2 regions of the Micromonospora echinospora genome follow, and region 2 is predicted to be linked to the other one. Evidence: riboswitches for the same ligand, from Rfam matches in the RefSeq annotation. Region 2 holds a riboswitch; the other holds the start of a gene.
What was found. Region 2 has a riboswitch for cobalamin ahead of GA0070618_RS28540 (energy-coupling factor ABC transporter permease). Riboswitches for the same ligand answer to the same signal wherever they lie in the genome.
Positions count from the first base shown of each region.

Region 1: linked by a shared signal. The riboswitch ahead of GA0070618_RS26330 (prenyltransferase/squalene oxidase repeat-containing protein) and the one ahead of GA0070618_RS28540 (energy-coupling factor ABC transporter permease) in region 2 are both predicted to bind cobalamin.

Region 1 is NZ_LT607413.1:6,121,655-6,129,278, reverse strand. It holds gene GA0070618_RS26335 (ABC transporter substrate-binding protein) at 1-1,136, opposite strand, end outside; cobalamin riboswitch at 1,417-1,612, opposite strand; cobalamin riboswitch at 1,732-1,857, shown strand; gene GA0070618_RS26330 (prenyltransferase/squalene oxidase repeat-containing protein) at 1,959-3,002, shown strand; gene GA0070618_RS26325 (hypothetical protein) at 3,038-3,523, shown strand; gene GA0070618_RS26320 (prenyltransferase/squalene oxidase repeat-containing protein) at 3,874-5,289, shown strand; gene GA0070618_RS26315 (hypothetical protein) at 5,319-6,179, shown strand; gene GA0070618_RS26310 (energy-coupling factor transporter transmembrane component T) at 6,172-7,335, shown strand; gene GA0070618_RS26305 (ABC transporter ATP-binding protein) at 7,335-7,624, shown strand, end outside.
Region 2 is NZ_LT607413.1:6,663,118-6,670,741, reverse strand. It holds gene GA0070618_RS28545 (energy-coupling factor ABC transporter substrate-binding protein) at 1-318, opposite strand; gene cbiQ (cobalt ECF transporter T component CbiQ) at 1-1, opposite strand, end outside; gene GA0070618_RS28540 (energy-coupling factor ABC transporter permease) at 315-995, opposite strand; cobalamin riboswitch at 1,026-1,195, opposite strand; gene GA0070618_RS28535 (ABC transporter substrate-binding protein) at 1,418-3,001, shown strand; gene GA0070618_RS28530 (ABC transporter permease) at 2,998-4,023, shown strand; gene GA0070618_RS28525 (ABC transporter permease) at 4,016-4,891, shown strand; gene GA0070618_RS28520 (ABC transporter ATP-binding protein) at 4,888-5,907, shown strand; gene GA0070618_RS28515 (ABC transporter ATP-binding protein) at 5,904-6,599, shown strand; gene GA0070618_RS28510 (hypothetical protein) at 6,704-7,594, shown strand; gene GA0070618_RS28505 (Gfo/Idh/MocA family protein) at 7,617-7,624, opposite strand, start outside.

The sequences.
Region 1 (7,624 bases), 540 kb from region 2:
TGCAGGGTGACCTTCAGGTTCTCCCTGCCGGCCTCGCGCAGCAGCGCCCGCGCCCGTTGGGGGTCGTGGGGCCGCTGCGGGATCGCGTCGGCGTAGTTCGGCGCGCCCTTGCCGTACAGGTCGTTGCCGACCTCGCCGTAGCCGAACAACACCGCGTCGACGATGGCCTGGCGATCCACCGTCAGCTTCAACGCCTCGCGCACCCTGGGGTCGTCGAACGGTTCACGGTCGATGAGCATGTTGAACGCGTGCATGGTCCCGACCGGGGACTGGCGAATGCCGAGTTGCCGGTTGCCCTGCTGGGCCTTGGCCTGCACATGGGACAACTGGTGCACGATGTCGGCCCGCCCGGAGAGGAACACGTTGAGCCGGGCGTCAGCGTCCGACGCGAGGAGGATCTCCACGCTGTCCACGTAGGGCTTTGCCGGCTCCCAGTAGCGCTCGTTGCGCACCAGGCGGGTGCGCTCGCCCGGCGTCCAGCTGTCGAACCGGAACGGACCGGTGCCGACGGGCGGGTGGGCCTTGTCGAAGCTGGTGGTGCCGTTCTGGATCACGTAGACGTACCAGCCGGCCAGCAGCGCCCCGAGGTCGGCCATCGGGTGCTTCATGCGCAACTCGACCGTCAGGTCGTCGACCCGTCGTGATCCGGCGAGGTCGACCATGGCGAGGTCGGCGGCGGCCGGCAGCTTGTTCGCCGGGTCGATGATCCGCTTGACACTCCACAGGACGTCGTCGGCGGTCAGCGGCTTGCCGTCGTGCCAGACCACGCCCTTACGCAGGACGATCCGCCAGACCGTGCCGTCGGCGTTCGGCTCCAGGCGCTCGGCCAACCGTGGACGCAGAGTCAGGTCGTTGTCGTAGGCGACGAGCTTGTCGAAGATGTTCTTCGCCACCGCTCCGCCGCCCCACGAGCCGGCCAGATGCGGGTCGAGCACATCGTCGGTGGTGCTTGCCCCCGAGGTGACGACCCGCAGATTCCCGCCACGGCGCGGCACCCCGCCCTGCGCTGCCGTCGGCTCCTGCGTCCCGCATCCGGCCCATCCGGGCACGCCCAGCAGCACGGCGCCGGACATCACACCCTTGAGCAACGCGCGTCGGTCGGCGGCCCCGGCCACGCGATCGCTACGTCTGTTCACGGCACAGGCTCCTTGCTCGGGTGGAAGACGGAACCACGGCGCTCTCCGGCAGGGACTGGCCGGAAAAAAATCGTGGACCAGAACGGGTCACGCCGGCGAGCACCACGCTGCGCGCGACGCGCGTCCCACAGCGGTCATCACAGACCACGGTGACGACAGGTCAGCGGCTTCGGTGCCAGCTCCTACGGGAGCGTCGTTCGGGGCGCGACCAGCAGGCGGCGGTCGACGCGCGAGCACCGGACGAGGACATGTGCATCTGATCCATCCTTCGTAGATCAACATCGATGGCGTGCGGGTGGAGGTATCCTGACTCCCGGGTCAATGCTCACCCCGGCCTTCCCAGGCTTACGCCCAGTGGCCCACGAGGGGATCTACTACCCGGTCACAGTGGCGAGGACCGTGCCGGGCTCACACCGGCTTCCCTCACACATCGCGGGCCGACCCTAGCAAGGGCATCCACCGAACCACATAGGACTCTGCACTGTGTCCTACGCCACTCCTCCGGGATCGGTGAAGCCCACCAGGGAGGAACCGTGCCGACGGCCAGGACCGCTGGCATTGACAGTCACCGTGGCGGGGCCGACACTGTGGCCACAACTCCAGACGTGAACACGCGTGGGGGAAGTCCGGTCGAATTCCGGCGCTGGCCCGCAACGGTAGGCCGTCCAGGGGATGAACCCTGGCGGCGAGCCCGAATACCCGCCGTGTCCGCGAATCCCGCTCCTCAACCCGTCGTGGCCCACGGGTCGGAGTCCCGCAGGCTGCCCACGTTCGGTAACCGACCGGGATCTGACGACCACCGGGCCGGAAAGGCGCGTGACGATGGTCGTCCGCCTGAGCCGGCACCGCCTGCTCACCCTCCTCTGCGGTGTCCTCACCGCCCTCACGCTCGTCACACCCACACTCACCGCACCCGCGCAGGCCGTGGCGAACCGGCCCGACGCCGCAGCCGGCTGGCTGGCCCGGCAGCTCGTCGACGGGGAACGCTTCGAGGTCGTCTTCGACGGCGTCGCCTACCCCGACCCCGGACTGACCCTGGACGCGGTGTTCGCCTTCGCCGCGGCCGGCGTCGCCGACGACCCGGCCGCCCGGGCGCTGGCCTGGGTCACCCGCCCCGACATCCGCGACGGCTACCTCGGCGACGGCACCACCGAGGCGTACGCGGGCGCGACCGCCAAGCTCACCCTCGCCGTGCAGGTGCGGGGCGGCGACCCGACCGCCGTGGGCGGACTCGACCTGGTCACCCGCCTGCGGTCACTCCAGGCACCGGACGGCCGGTTCACCGACCGGTCCGCGTACGGCGACTACAGCAACGCCTTCAGTCAGTCCTTGGCGATCCTCGCGCTGGCCCGGACCGCCACCGGCGTCCCACCCACCGCAGGCGAGTGGCTCGCCGGCACCCGCTGCCCCGACGGCGGCTACCCGGTGCTGCCCGCCCAACCGACCTGCGTCCCCGACGTGGACGCCACCGCCCTGGCGGTGCAGGCGCTGCGGGCCGCCGGCCGACCGGCCGACGCCACCGCCGGACTCAACTGGCTGGTCTCCGTGCAGCGCACCGACGGAGGCTTCACCAACGCGGCCGGCACCGCGAACGCCAACAGCACCGGGCTGGCCGCCCAGGCGCTGCGCGACGGTGGCCGACCCCTGGCCTGGGCCAGGGCCCGGAGTTTCCTGGTCGGACTCCAGGTCGGCTGCGCCGGTGTGCCCGCCGACCGGGGCGCGGTCGACTTCGACGGCGGCACCCTCGACCGGGACACCCTCAACCGGGCGACCACCCAGGCCGTCCTCGGACTGACCGGGGTCGGCTACCCACGGCTCACCGCCGTCGGCGCCGACCCGGACGCCCCCACCCTGCCCTGCCGCTGAACCCCGGAACAACCGTCTCGACTTAAGGAGCATCCATGTCCCGTTTCCGTCCCTCCCGTCGTGGCTGGCTCGTCGGCCTGATGGCCGCAGTCCTCGCCGCCGCTGGGTTGACCGCCGCCGACCCCGCACCACGGCCGGCCCAGGCCGCCGCCTGCACCGGCACGTCCGGCGTCACCGTCGTGGTGGACTTCACCGCCCTCGGCGGGGGAGTGCAGGTCGCCTGCGCACCCGGCGACCCGGCGACCGGACTGGCCGCCCTGCAGGGCGCCGGCTTCACCGTCACCGGCACCCAGCGCTGGGGACTGGCCTTCGTCTGCCGCATCAACGGCCTGCCGACCTCCGCGACGGACCCGTGCGTCAACACCCCGCCGGTCACGGCGTACTGGTCGTACTGGCACGCCCCGAGCGGCGGCGCCTGGTCCTACAGCACCTCCGGGGCAAGCAGCTACAACCCCGCACCCGGCAGCGTCGAGGGCTGGTCCTTCGGATCGGGATCGGCACCGAGCATCCCCGCCCCGTGATCGGCCAGCCGCGCTGACCCGGGCGGCACCGGGCGCCGGCACCACTGTCTAGCGTCGCGTGACGTTCGGGCGGTATCGTGTCGGCGCCCGGTCCATCCGGGCCACAACTGCATACGTCCCGTGTGGGGGGAAGCCGGTAGAAGCCGGCGCTGACCCGCAACCGTGAGCGAGGCCCACCTCGCGAGCCGGAATGCCCCGCCCGGGACGAGCGGCTTCCACTGTCGAGGTTCACAGGGTGAAGTCCGGCCACCGCCGAGGCCCGTCACCCCGCTCACGCTGCACGCGAGCGGGTTTTTCGGGTCCGAGGTGCCCTCCGGAGCTCACCGACCGCTCCGCGAAAGGCACCCACCATGCCCCTGTCCCGGCTCCGACGTCCCGGTCTCGGCGTCGCCACGACGACCGCGCTCGTCGCCCTCGCCGCCACCGCACCCAGCCTCGCGGCCCCGTCCACCGCAGCCGACCCGGACGCCGCCCGCGACGCCGCGACCTGGCTGGCCCGCGAGTTCACCGACGGCGCCCTGCCCGGCCCGTTCGGTGGCCAGGACTGGGGCCTGACCATCGACGGTCTCCTCGCACTGACCGCCGCCGACGTCGCCGAGCCGACCCGCCGCGCGGCCACCGAACAGGTCGCGGCCCACGTCCGGTCGTACAACAGCTACGACGACTGGGGCATCGAGGGCTTCACCGACGGCGGCGCGACGGCGAAACTGCTCTACGCCGCCACCGCCGCCGGCGCGGAGCCGACCGACTTCGGCGGCTTCGACCTGCGGGCGGAGACGCTGGCCCTGGTCGCCGGAGCGGACAGTGGCGACCAGCGGGGCCGCATCACCAGCCGCACCACCGATGCCAGCGGCCCCGACGCCAGCAACACCTTCGACCAGGCGTTCGCCGTGCTCGGACTGGCCCGCAGCGGTGAACTACCACAGGACACCGTGGACTTCCTCGTCCGCCAGCAGTGCGCGGTGGGTGGCTTCCGGCTGTACCCCGACGCCGACGACAAGCCGACCTGCGACGCGCAGGCCACGCCGACCCTGGACGTCGACTCGACCGCCATGGCGGTGCAGGCCCTGCTGACCGCGGCCGAAGACGGCGCCACCGGCGCCGCCGGCGCGGCCCGGCGCGGCGCCGACTGGCTGCAGACCCAGCAGCAGGCCGACGGGTCGTTCGGCGGTTCCGGCCCCACCAGCGGCACGAACGCCAACAGCACCGGACTGGCCGCACAGGCCCTCGCCGCCGCCGGACGCGACACCGCCGCCACCCGGGCCGCCGCCGCCCTGGTCGCGCTGCAACTGACCACGGCGACCGGCGGGGCTGCCGCCGCCGACGCCGGCGCGATCGCCTACAACGCCGAGACCCTGACGGCGGCCCGCACGTCGGGCCTGGGGGAGAACGACCGCGACCAGTGGCGTCGCGCCACCGCCCAGGCGCTGCTCGGCCTGGCGCAGGTACCCCTCGGCCGGATCGGCCTCGACCCACCCGTCTCGCCCAGCCCCTCGCCGAGCATCACCGCCTCGCCGACCCCCAGCGGTTCACCGTCACCGTCCGGCTCCGCCACGCCCACCCTGACACCGAGCCACTCCGACAGCCCCACCCCACCGACCCCGACGCCGACCGCGACGACCCCTTCCGCCACCCCGAGCACCACACCGGTCGGCGGCGGCCTGCCCACCACGGGTGCCTCCGTCATCACGTACCTCCTGGTGGCGCTGCTGCTCATCGGCGGCGGAACGGCCCTGGTGGTGCTCACCCGCCGGCGGGCGACGTGACCGCCGGAGCCCGGCTCGTGGCGGCCACCGTGGCGGTCCGGCTCGCGGCGGTCAGCGTGACCGTGGCCGCCGCGCTGGTCGTGCCCACCCCGGCCCAGGCCGCCGGCACCGCCGGGCACTGCCCGGACGCCTCCGGGGTCACCGTCGTGGTCGACTTCAACGAACTCGGCGGTGGAACCGTGGTTCGCTGCGCCCCGGGCGCCCAGGCGAGCGGCCTGGCGGCGCTGAAGAACGCCGGTTTCCAGGTCACCGGCACCCTGCGCTGGGGTGAGGGCTTCATCTGCCGCATCGAGGGCAAGCCGTCGGCGGCGACCGAGAAATGCGTGGACACGCCGCCAGCCAACGCCTACTGGTCCTACTGGCACGCCGACAACGGCGGCAGCTGGCGCTACAGCGACAAGGGCGTGCTGAACCGCAGGCCGCCTGCCGGCAGCTTCGAGGGCTGGTCGTTCTCCCGTGACCGCAGCCCCGACGATGCGCCCCGCCCCGGTGTGGCCCCGACGCGTCCGGCACCGCCCCGACCGTCGCCGTCCCCACCGGCTCCGTCCGACGGAGCGACCCCACCGGCACCCGCCGCCCCCTCCCGCACCGAGCGGTCCGTGCCGACGGCAGCATCCACCACTCCGCCGACCATCACCCCGGCCACGTCGGCACTGGCGACGCCGACCGCACCGGCCCCCACGGGCCTGCCGGTCACCCCGGGAACCGGCGGCACCGCCGCTGCCCCGACGGCCGGACCCGCCGAAAGGCCGGTCACCACCGACGTCGCCGCACGACGCGACGACGGGCTCCCGCTGGGCACGGTGACCGGCGTGCTGCTGCTGGCGGCACTGGCCGGCGGCGGAATCCTCGCCGTACGCCGCCGACGGGCCACCGACCCGGATGACTGACCGTGCCACCGTCACCGGGGCGCCCGCCCCGGTGACGGTTCCCCACGCCGACGCACCGGCCTCCCGTCTGCCCCGGACCCTGCATCCCGGCGCGTGGTGGCTGTGGGCGCTCGGACTCGCCACCGCGGCCAGTCACACCACGAACCCGCTGCCATTGGCCCTGCTGATCAGCACCGCCGCGTTTGTGGTCGTCCGCCGCCGGGGCGACGCCCCCTGGGCGTTGGCGTTCCGGATGTACCTCGTGCTCGGCGCGGTGATCGTCGCCATGCGGGTCGTGTTCCGCGTCGTCTTCGGCGGCGGCCAGGGCGAGCACATCCTGGTTCGGCTACCGGAGATCCCGCTGCCGGCCTGGGCGGCGGGCATCCGGCTGTTCGGGCCGGTCGCCGTCGAGGAACTCCTCGGCGGGTTCTACGACGGACTCCGACTGGCGACCATGCTGATCTGCCTCGGCGCCGCGAACGCCCTGGCCAACCCGAAACGACTACTCAAAGCCGTACCCGGGGCGCTCTACGCGGTGAGCACGGCGGTGGTGGTGGCACTGTCGGTCGCCCCGCAACTGGTGGAGAGCGTGTTGCGAGTACGCCGGGCACGACGCCTGCGCGGAGGCACCGGGAAGGGACTGCGCGCGCTGCGGGGCATCGCCCTGCCGGTGCTCGCCGACGCCCTGGACCGCTCACTGGCGCTGGCCGCCGCGATGGACTCCCGCGGCTACGGCCGTACCGCCGCCGTACCCGCCGGCCGGCGGGCCGTCACCGGCGCGCTGGTGCTCGCCGGACTGGTGGGCGTCTGCGTCGGTGTCTACGGGCTGCTCGACGCCACCGCCCCCGACTACCTCGGCGGGCCGATGCTGCTCGGCGGCCTGGTGACCGCCCTGTCCGGGATGCTGATCGCCGGCCGTCAGGTGGTCCGCAGCCGCTACCGGCCCGACCGGTGGCGGTTGGCCGAACTGGCCGTGACCGGCTGCGGGCTGACCGCCGCCGCCCTGGTGATGCTCGCCGGATCGGTCGACCCGGCCCTGCTCTACCCGCCGGTCAGCCCGCTCAACTGGCCCGAGCTGACCCCGCTGGTGGTGCTGGCGCTCGCAGTCGCCGTGGCACCCTCCTGGCTGGCACCCCCACCCGCCGTGGTACGGCGCGGCACCCCCGGAGGCGGATGATGATCGAGTTCGACCGGGTGACGGTCCGGTACGCCGGAAACGACACCCCGATGCTCCGGGACGTGACGCTCCGCGTCGACGAGGGGGAGTTGTGCCTGGTCGTCGGCCGGACCGGAGCCGGCAAGTCGACCCTGCTGCGGGCGATCAACGGCCTGGTGCCGCACTTCACCGGCGGCACCCTGCACGGCGCGGTACGGGTGGACGGCCGCGACACGCGCCACCACCCCCCGCGTGACATCGCCGACGTCGTCGGTGTCGTCGGACAGGATCCCCTGGCCGGCTTCGTCAC
Region 2 (7,624 bases):
CTAGCCGTTGGCGGCGTCGGCGTCGCGCAGCCGCTGTCGGGTGCGGGCGACCCCGAAGTAGTAGCCGAGGAACCCGGCGCCCACCGCCGCCTGGAGGGCGAACAGGCCCGACTCGATTTCACCGGAGGGCGGCTCGTAGATGGAGGAGAACCACGGTTCGTAGTCCGGGTGGTCGGCGACGATCCTCTCCTCGGCCTGGGCGTCCGCCCCGGTGAACGGCTCCTCGGCCGAACCGCCGAGCCCGAGCACCAGCGGGGCCACCGCCAGCGCGACCACCGCCAGCAGCAGGAGCAGGTTGACCCGTCCGAAGCGCTTCACGCCGCTACCTCCTGGGGCTTGCGCAGCACGCCGAGGCGCCGCAGCTCGTCTCCGCTGACCCGGGTGAGCAGCCGCACCACCAGCACCGACAGCAGCCCCTCGCTGATCGCCAGGGGGATCTGGGTGACGGCGAAGATCCCACCGAACTTGACCACCGCGCCGAGGAAGCCGGACGTCGGGTCGGGGAACGCCAGCGCGAGCTGCACGCTGGTGACGCAGTACGTCGCCAGCCCGCCCAGCGCGGCGGCCAGGAACACCGCCACGTCCAGGCTGCCACCCAGGCGGCGGGCCAGCAGGTAGACGCCGTACGCCACCCACGGGCCGACGATCGCCATCGAGAAGATGTTCGCGCCCAGTGTGCTCAGCCCGCCGTGGGCCAGCAGGACCGCCTGGAACAGCAGCACGATGCCGCCGAGGACGCTCATCACCGGTGGTCGGAACAGCACCGCGCCGAGGCCGGTGCCGGTGGGGTGGGAACAGGACCCGGTCACCGACGGGATCTTCAGGGCCGAGAGCGCGAAGGTGAAGGCACCCGCCGCTCCCAGCAACAACTTGGACTCCGGGTCCTGCCGGACCTGCCGGACGAGAGCCCGGCTGCCGTGGACGACAAAGGGTGCGGACACCGCGAACCATGCCGCTGCCTGCACCGGGGGTAGGTACCCCTCGGCGATGTGCATCGAAGACCTTCCTCTCCAGCACCTCGTGGACGAGATCACACCGTCAAGGCCGGTCTCCTGGCTCCCGGATCGACGCTTCCTCCGGCCTTCCCAGGCCGTCGGCCTAGTGGCGCAAGTCGGAGGTCACTCCCCGGTCACAGTGGCGAGGGCCGCGCCGGTCTTCCACCGGCTTCCCGAGCACCTTGACGGCGAGAGGCTATCGACCGGCGACCGGCGGGGGCAAGAGCGGTGATCCACCTGCGGCTGACAGCCGGGTCCCCGGTGGCCGGCGGCGGTGCCCGAGGCGCAGGTCAAGCAGGGGGCACCGGTTGTGATGATCACCCCTCGGGCCGCTATTGCAACCTCTTGGCAACTACGCAAGGATTGCCCTGCGGTCCGCCTGTGACCGCGCCTTCGTCGTCGACCAAGGAAAGAGGAACCCCGTGCGGTCTGCGCGGATGGTGGCGCTTCTCGCCGCCGGTGTGGTCGCCCTGGCCGCCTGCTCGTCCCCGGCGGACACCCCAGGCGGCGACGGCGGCGACCGGCTCGTGGTGGCGACGGCGGGCGAGCCGGACACGCTCAACCCGGTGCTGAACTACGGCGTCGACGGCGGCTCGCTGATCTTCGACGGCCTGGTCGCCCGCGACGACCGTAACCAGCTCGTGCCGGCCCTGGCCCGTGAGCTGCCGACCGTGTCGGCCGACGGGCGGACGGTCACGGCGAAGCTCCGTGACGGGGTGGTCTTCCACGACGGCACCCCGTTGACCGCGCAGGACGTGGTCTTCACCTACCAGGCGGTGCTGGACCCGAAGGTCGACTCGACGCTCCGGTCCGACCTGGACATGCTCGCCTCCGTCGCCGCACCCGACCCGTCGACCGTGGTCTTCACCCTCGAGTACGCCTACGCGCCGTTCCTCCAGCGCCTCGCGCTGGGCATCGTGCCGGCGAAGGCCCTCGCCGGACAGGACGTCAACAAGGCCGCCTTCAACCGCAAACCGGTGGGCACCGGCCCGTACCGGGTGACCTCCTGGACGCCGGGCGACCGGTTGGTGCTCGCCGCCAACGAGCGGTACTGGGGCGGCAAGCCGGCCAACTCCGGCGTGGTGGTGGCGTTCGTCCCGGACGACAACGTCCGCGCCCAGCGGATGCGGGCCGGCGAGTTTGACGCCGCCGAGCTGGCCCCGAAACTGGCGTCCGGGTTCGATGGGCGGTCCGGCTACCGGGTGCAGCGGGTGCCCACCGCCGACTACCGGGGCGTGATGCTGCCGATGGGCGGGCCGGTCACCGGGGACCCGGCCGTGCGGAAGGCGCTGAACGCGGCGGTGGACCGGTCAGCGATGGTGGCCGGCGTGCTCGGCGGGGCGGGGGAACCGGCGTTCGGGCCGATCCCGCCGACGTCGGAGTTCGTCGAGCCGTCCATCGTCGGCAAGCCGGCCGCCGACCCGGCCGCCGCCACCGCCGTCCTGGACGCGGCCGGTTGGAAGCCGGGCCCGGACGGCGTCCGGGTCAAGGACGGCCGCCAGGCCGCGTTCTCCCTCATGTACCCGGCCACCGACAGCCTGCGCAAGGAACTCGCCCTGGCGGTCACCGCCGACGCGCGGAAGGTCGGCATCAAGATCACTCCCGAGGGGCTGACCTGGGACGCGATCACCCCCCGGATGAAGACCGACGGGCTGGTCATGGGCTTCGGCACGCCGTACGACCCGGACTTCGTCTCGTTCAAGCTGTTCACGTCGACCTTCGCTGGCCAGGGCTTCTTCAACCCCGGCTCGTACCGTTCCGCCGTGGTCGACCAGGCGCTACGGGAGGCCCGGTCCAACGCCGACCCGGCCGCCCGCAAGGCCGCGTACGCGACGTTCCAGAAGCAGCTCGCCACCGACGTGCCCTGGGTCTTCCTCACCTACCTCCAGCACACCTACGTGGTCTCCGACGCCGTCCAGGGCGTCGCCCCGCGGGTCGAGCCGCACGAGCACGACGTGGCCAACAGCCTCTGGTGGAACATCCACACCTGGGCGAAGACACCGTGACCCCGCCGGTTGCGGTGAAGACCCCCGCCGGCCGGCGTCCCCGCCGGCTGGCCGGGGCCGGCGCGGTCGTCCGCCGCCGGTTGCTGGTCGCGGTGCCGATCCTGGCGGCCACCAGCGTCGGCATGTTCGCCCTCGGCGCGGCCTCGCCGATCGACCCCGCGCAGCAGTACGCCGGGGCCGCCGCGTTCACCACCAGCGAGGAGAACCTCGCCCAGATCCGGGCCAACTGGGGCGTCGACGACCCGCTGCCGGTGCAGTACGCCCGCTGGGTGGGCAACCTGCTCCAGGGCGACCTCGGCTGGTCGACCAGCCGGCACGAGCCGGTCGCCTCGGTGCTCGCGGCCCGCGCCGGCTGGACCCTGCTGCTCGTCGGCCTCGCCCTCGCCCTGGTCCTCGTGGCGAGCCTGCTGCTGGGCACCCTCGCCGCCTACCGGCGCGGCGGATGGTTCGACCGGTCCCTGCGCGCCACCGCCTACGCCGTGCAGTCGATGCCGGTGTTCTGGATCGGGCTGGCCGCCATCGCCGTGTTCGCGCTCACCCTCGGCTGGCTGCCCGCCGGTGGCCTCACCGACGTCGCCGCCACCGGCACCGACCCCGCCGACGTGGCCCACCACCTGGTCCTGCCGGTGACGGTGCTGGCCCTGTCCCAGGCCCCGTGGTTCGTGCTGTTCATCCGGGACGCGGTCGCCGACAGCCTCCGCGACGACCACGTGCTGGCCGCCCGGGCCCGGGGACTGTCCGGCCGGACGGTGCTCTTCGGCCACGCGCTGCGCACCGCGCTGCTGCCGTTCCTCACCCTGGTCGGCACCCACCTGCCGGAGATCGTCGGCGGGGCCGTCCTGGTGGAGACGGTGTTCTCCCTGCCCGGCCTGGGCGCGGTCACCGTGCAGGCCGCCCTGGGCAGCGACTTCCCCCTGCTGGCCGCGATCACCCTGACCACCACCGTCGTGGTGCTGACCGCGAACCTGGCCACCGACCTCGCCTACGCCGCCGCCGACCCCCGGGTACGCCTCGATGACTGACCTCGCGTTACGGATCCGCGCCGTCCGAGTCCGGAGACCGGGCCGCACCGGGCACGGCGGTATGCTCGTCGCCGCCGCCGTCCTGACCGTCGCGGTCGTCGCCTGCCTGCTCGCCCCCGTCGTCTGGCCGCTGGACGAGAGCGCGGTGGACCTGTCCCGCACCCGGCTCGCCCCCTCGCCGGCGCACCCGGCCGGCACCGACGACCTGGGTCGGGACGTGCTGCACCGCAGTCTCTACGGGCTGCGCGTCTCGCTGCTCGTCGGCGCGGTCGCCGCGTTGGTCGCCGCCGTCATCGGCGGTCTCGTCGGCGCGGTCGTCGGCAGCCTGGGCGGCTGGGTCGACCGGGTGCTGATGCGCGTCGTCGACACCATCGCCGCGCTGCCGCACCTGCTGCTGGGCATCTTCATCGTGGCGATGCTGCGGCCCAGCCTCGGCGCGGTGATCCTCTCCATCGGGCTGACGCACTGGCTCTCCACCGCCCGCATCGTCCGCTCCGAACTGCTCAGCCTGCGGAACCGGCCGTTCATCGACGCCGCCGTCGCCGGCGGCGCCAGTCGCACCCGGGTGCTCACCCGGCACCTGCTCCCGCACGTGCTGCCCCGCCTGGCGCTGGCGACCACGCTGATGGTGCCGCACGCCGTCTGGCACGAGACCGCCCTGTCCTTCCTCGGACTCGGCCTGCCCCCGCACCTGGCCTCCCTCGGCAACATGATCAACGACGGGCAGCGGTCCCTGCTCACCGGCGCCTGGTGGGCCAGCCTTGTCCCCGGGCTGCTCCTGGTCGTCGTCACCCTGGCCCTGGCCGTCCTGACCGGCCGCTGGCGGGACCGCCTCGACCCCCGCGTACGAGCGGAGCTCCAGCTGTGACCGTCACCCGCGACACCTCCGCCCCCGCCGCGACCGGCGTCTACGCCGGCCGTCCCGCCCTGCTGGAGGTCGACGGGCTGACCGTCCGGTTCCGGCTCCGCGACGCCGTGGTGCACGCCGTCACCGACCTGCGCCTGACCGTTCAGCCGGGCGAGCTGCTCGCGGTGGTGGGGGAGTCCGGGTGTGGCAAGTCGGTGCTCGCCCACGCCCTGCTGGGCCTGCTGCCCGGCAACGCGACGGTCACCGGGCGGGCCCTGCTGCGTCCGCCCGGCGGGGAGCCGGTCGACCTGGTCGGCGCCACCGAACGCCGCCTCGCCCGGACCGTGCGGGGCCGGGCCGTCGGGCTCGTGCCGCAGAGTCCGGCCACCGCGCTCACCCCGGTCCGCACCGGGCGGGATCTGCTCGTGGAGACCCTGCGCGCCCACGGTCACCACCGGCGCGACGCGCCGGCCGCCGCCAAGCGGGTCGCCGCCGACGTCGGCCTGCTCCCCGCCGACCTCGACCGCTACCCGCACGAACTCTCCGGCGGCATGGCCCAGCGCCTGGCCACCGCGCTCGCGCTCGCCCCCGACCCGCCGCTGCTGCTAGCCGACGAACCCACCACCGGCCTCGACCGCCCCCTGGTCGACCACACCCTCGACCTGCTGCGCCGCCGCTGCGACAGTGGCGCGGCGGTGCTGCTCATCACCCACGACCTCGCCGCCGCCCGCCGGGTCGCCGACACCGTGGCGGTCATGTACGCCAGCCGCATCGTCGAGCACCGGCCCACCGAGGCGCTCTTCGCCGCGCCCGCCCATCCCTACACCGCCGGTCTGCTCGACGCCCTGCCCGACCGCGCCTTCCGCCCCGTCCCCGGCCACCCGCCGATGCTCACCGACCTCCCCGCCGGCTGCGCGTTCGCGCCGCGCTGCGGCCGGGCCACCGACGTCTGCGCCACCCCACCCGCCGTCGGCGCGGTGCCCGGCTCCGGCCGGGTCGCCTGCCACCACCCGCTGTCCGCCGGAGCCACCGCATGACCCCCGCCGGCCTCGCCGCCTGCCAGGTCACCGTCTCCTACGGCCGCCAACGCGTCCTCGACCGGGTGGACCTGCACGTCGCCCCCGGGGAGACGGTCGGACTGCGCGGTCCGTCCGGCAGCGGCAAGTCCACCCTGGCCCGGGTCCTCGCCCTGCTGCACGCCCCGGACGTCGGGCATGTCACCCTCGACGGTCGACCCGTCGCCGGGGCCCGGCACCGGTTGCCCGCCGCCGTCCGTACCCGGGTCGCGGTCCTGTTCCAGAGCCCGCGTGCCGCGACGGACCCCCGGCTGAGTCTCACCGACATCATCGCCGAGCCGCTGCGCGCCACCGGCACCCCGCCGGAGCGGGCGCGGGACCGCGCGGTCGAACTGGCCGACCTGGTCGGGCTCACACCGGACCTGCTCACCCGACGCCCGCACGCGGTCAGCGACGGGCAGTTGCAACGGGCCTGCCTCGCCCGCGCCCTGGTGCACCGGCCGGACTACCTGCTCTGCGACGAGGCCACCGCCATGCTCGACGCCTCCACCCAGGCCCACCTGGCAGCCGTCGTCACCGACCACCAGCGCCAGCACGGCACAGGCGTCCTGGTCATCACCCACGACCCGGCCCTGATGACCCGTTGGGCCACCCGCGTGGTCGACCTGCCCGCCCCCGACGGCGTCCCTCCGACGACCGGCCCGGCACGCTGACCCGGTGGGGGACCACCGGCTAATGTGGATCCCACCCCGAGGCGCCGCCGACCTCCGTCGAGGCGTGGTCAGGTCGCCGGGGCTGCGGTCGGGGAGGGATGCTGATGGCGATCCTCCGGGCCCTGGCGGTGCTCGACGTCGCGGCGGCCCTGCTGGCTCTGCTGATGTGGGTGGCGGAACTGGTCGGCTGGCTGGTCCAGCTGCCGTCGCTGCGCCGGCTGGAACGCCACTGGCACGCCATCCCGCACGAGCGGTGGATCACCCTGGCGTCGATTCCCCTGGTCACCGTCTTCGGTGGGATCCTGCTTTCCTACGGGGTCAACCTGCTCAGCGACGCCGACGGTGGACGGAACCTGCCCGGCGTGTTCTCGCTGGTCCTCGGATTCGGCCTCACCGCCTGGTACTACACCCGGCAGGCTGCCGGCGCCTACCAGCGCCCCACCCCGAGGGCCCGCAACCGGGGACTGATCGCCGACGCCGCCGTGACCCTCGCCCGACGTCCGCCGCCGGACCTGCGCTCCCGCGAGGCGCTGCGGGTCGCCCTGCGGCGGGTCAACCGGCTCGGTGCGCGCCTCGCCGCCGCCGACGACGGCGGCTGGCGCGACGCGTGCCGGCGCGAACGGCGGTGGCTGGTCGTCCTGGTGGCCGTGGTGGTCGGGGCCCCGGTCCTCACGCTGGTCCTGTTCGCCTGGCGTCTGGTGGGCGGCTCCCCGACGACCAGGGGGCTGCCCGGGGTCGTCGCCATGCTGGCCGGGATCGCCGTGGCCGTGCTGCTCGCGATGGGCAGCCGCCGCTACCGCCTTCGACGGGAGCGGCGTCTGTTCGGCCGGGAGTTGCAGCAGGGGAGCGCCGACCTGCTGGGCCGCATGTTCGACCCGACCAGAGGCGAGCGGGTGCCGGCACCCGTGCTCGCCGAGGTGGCGACCACGCTGCGCCGGGTCTACGGCACCCCGGCCGTCACCGGGCCCCGGCCGGATCCCCCCGACGGACGGTGACCGGGTGCGCCGGCGGCGCGGGTCAGTCCC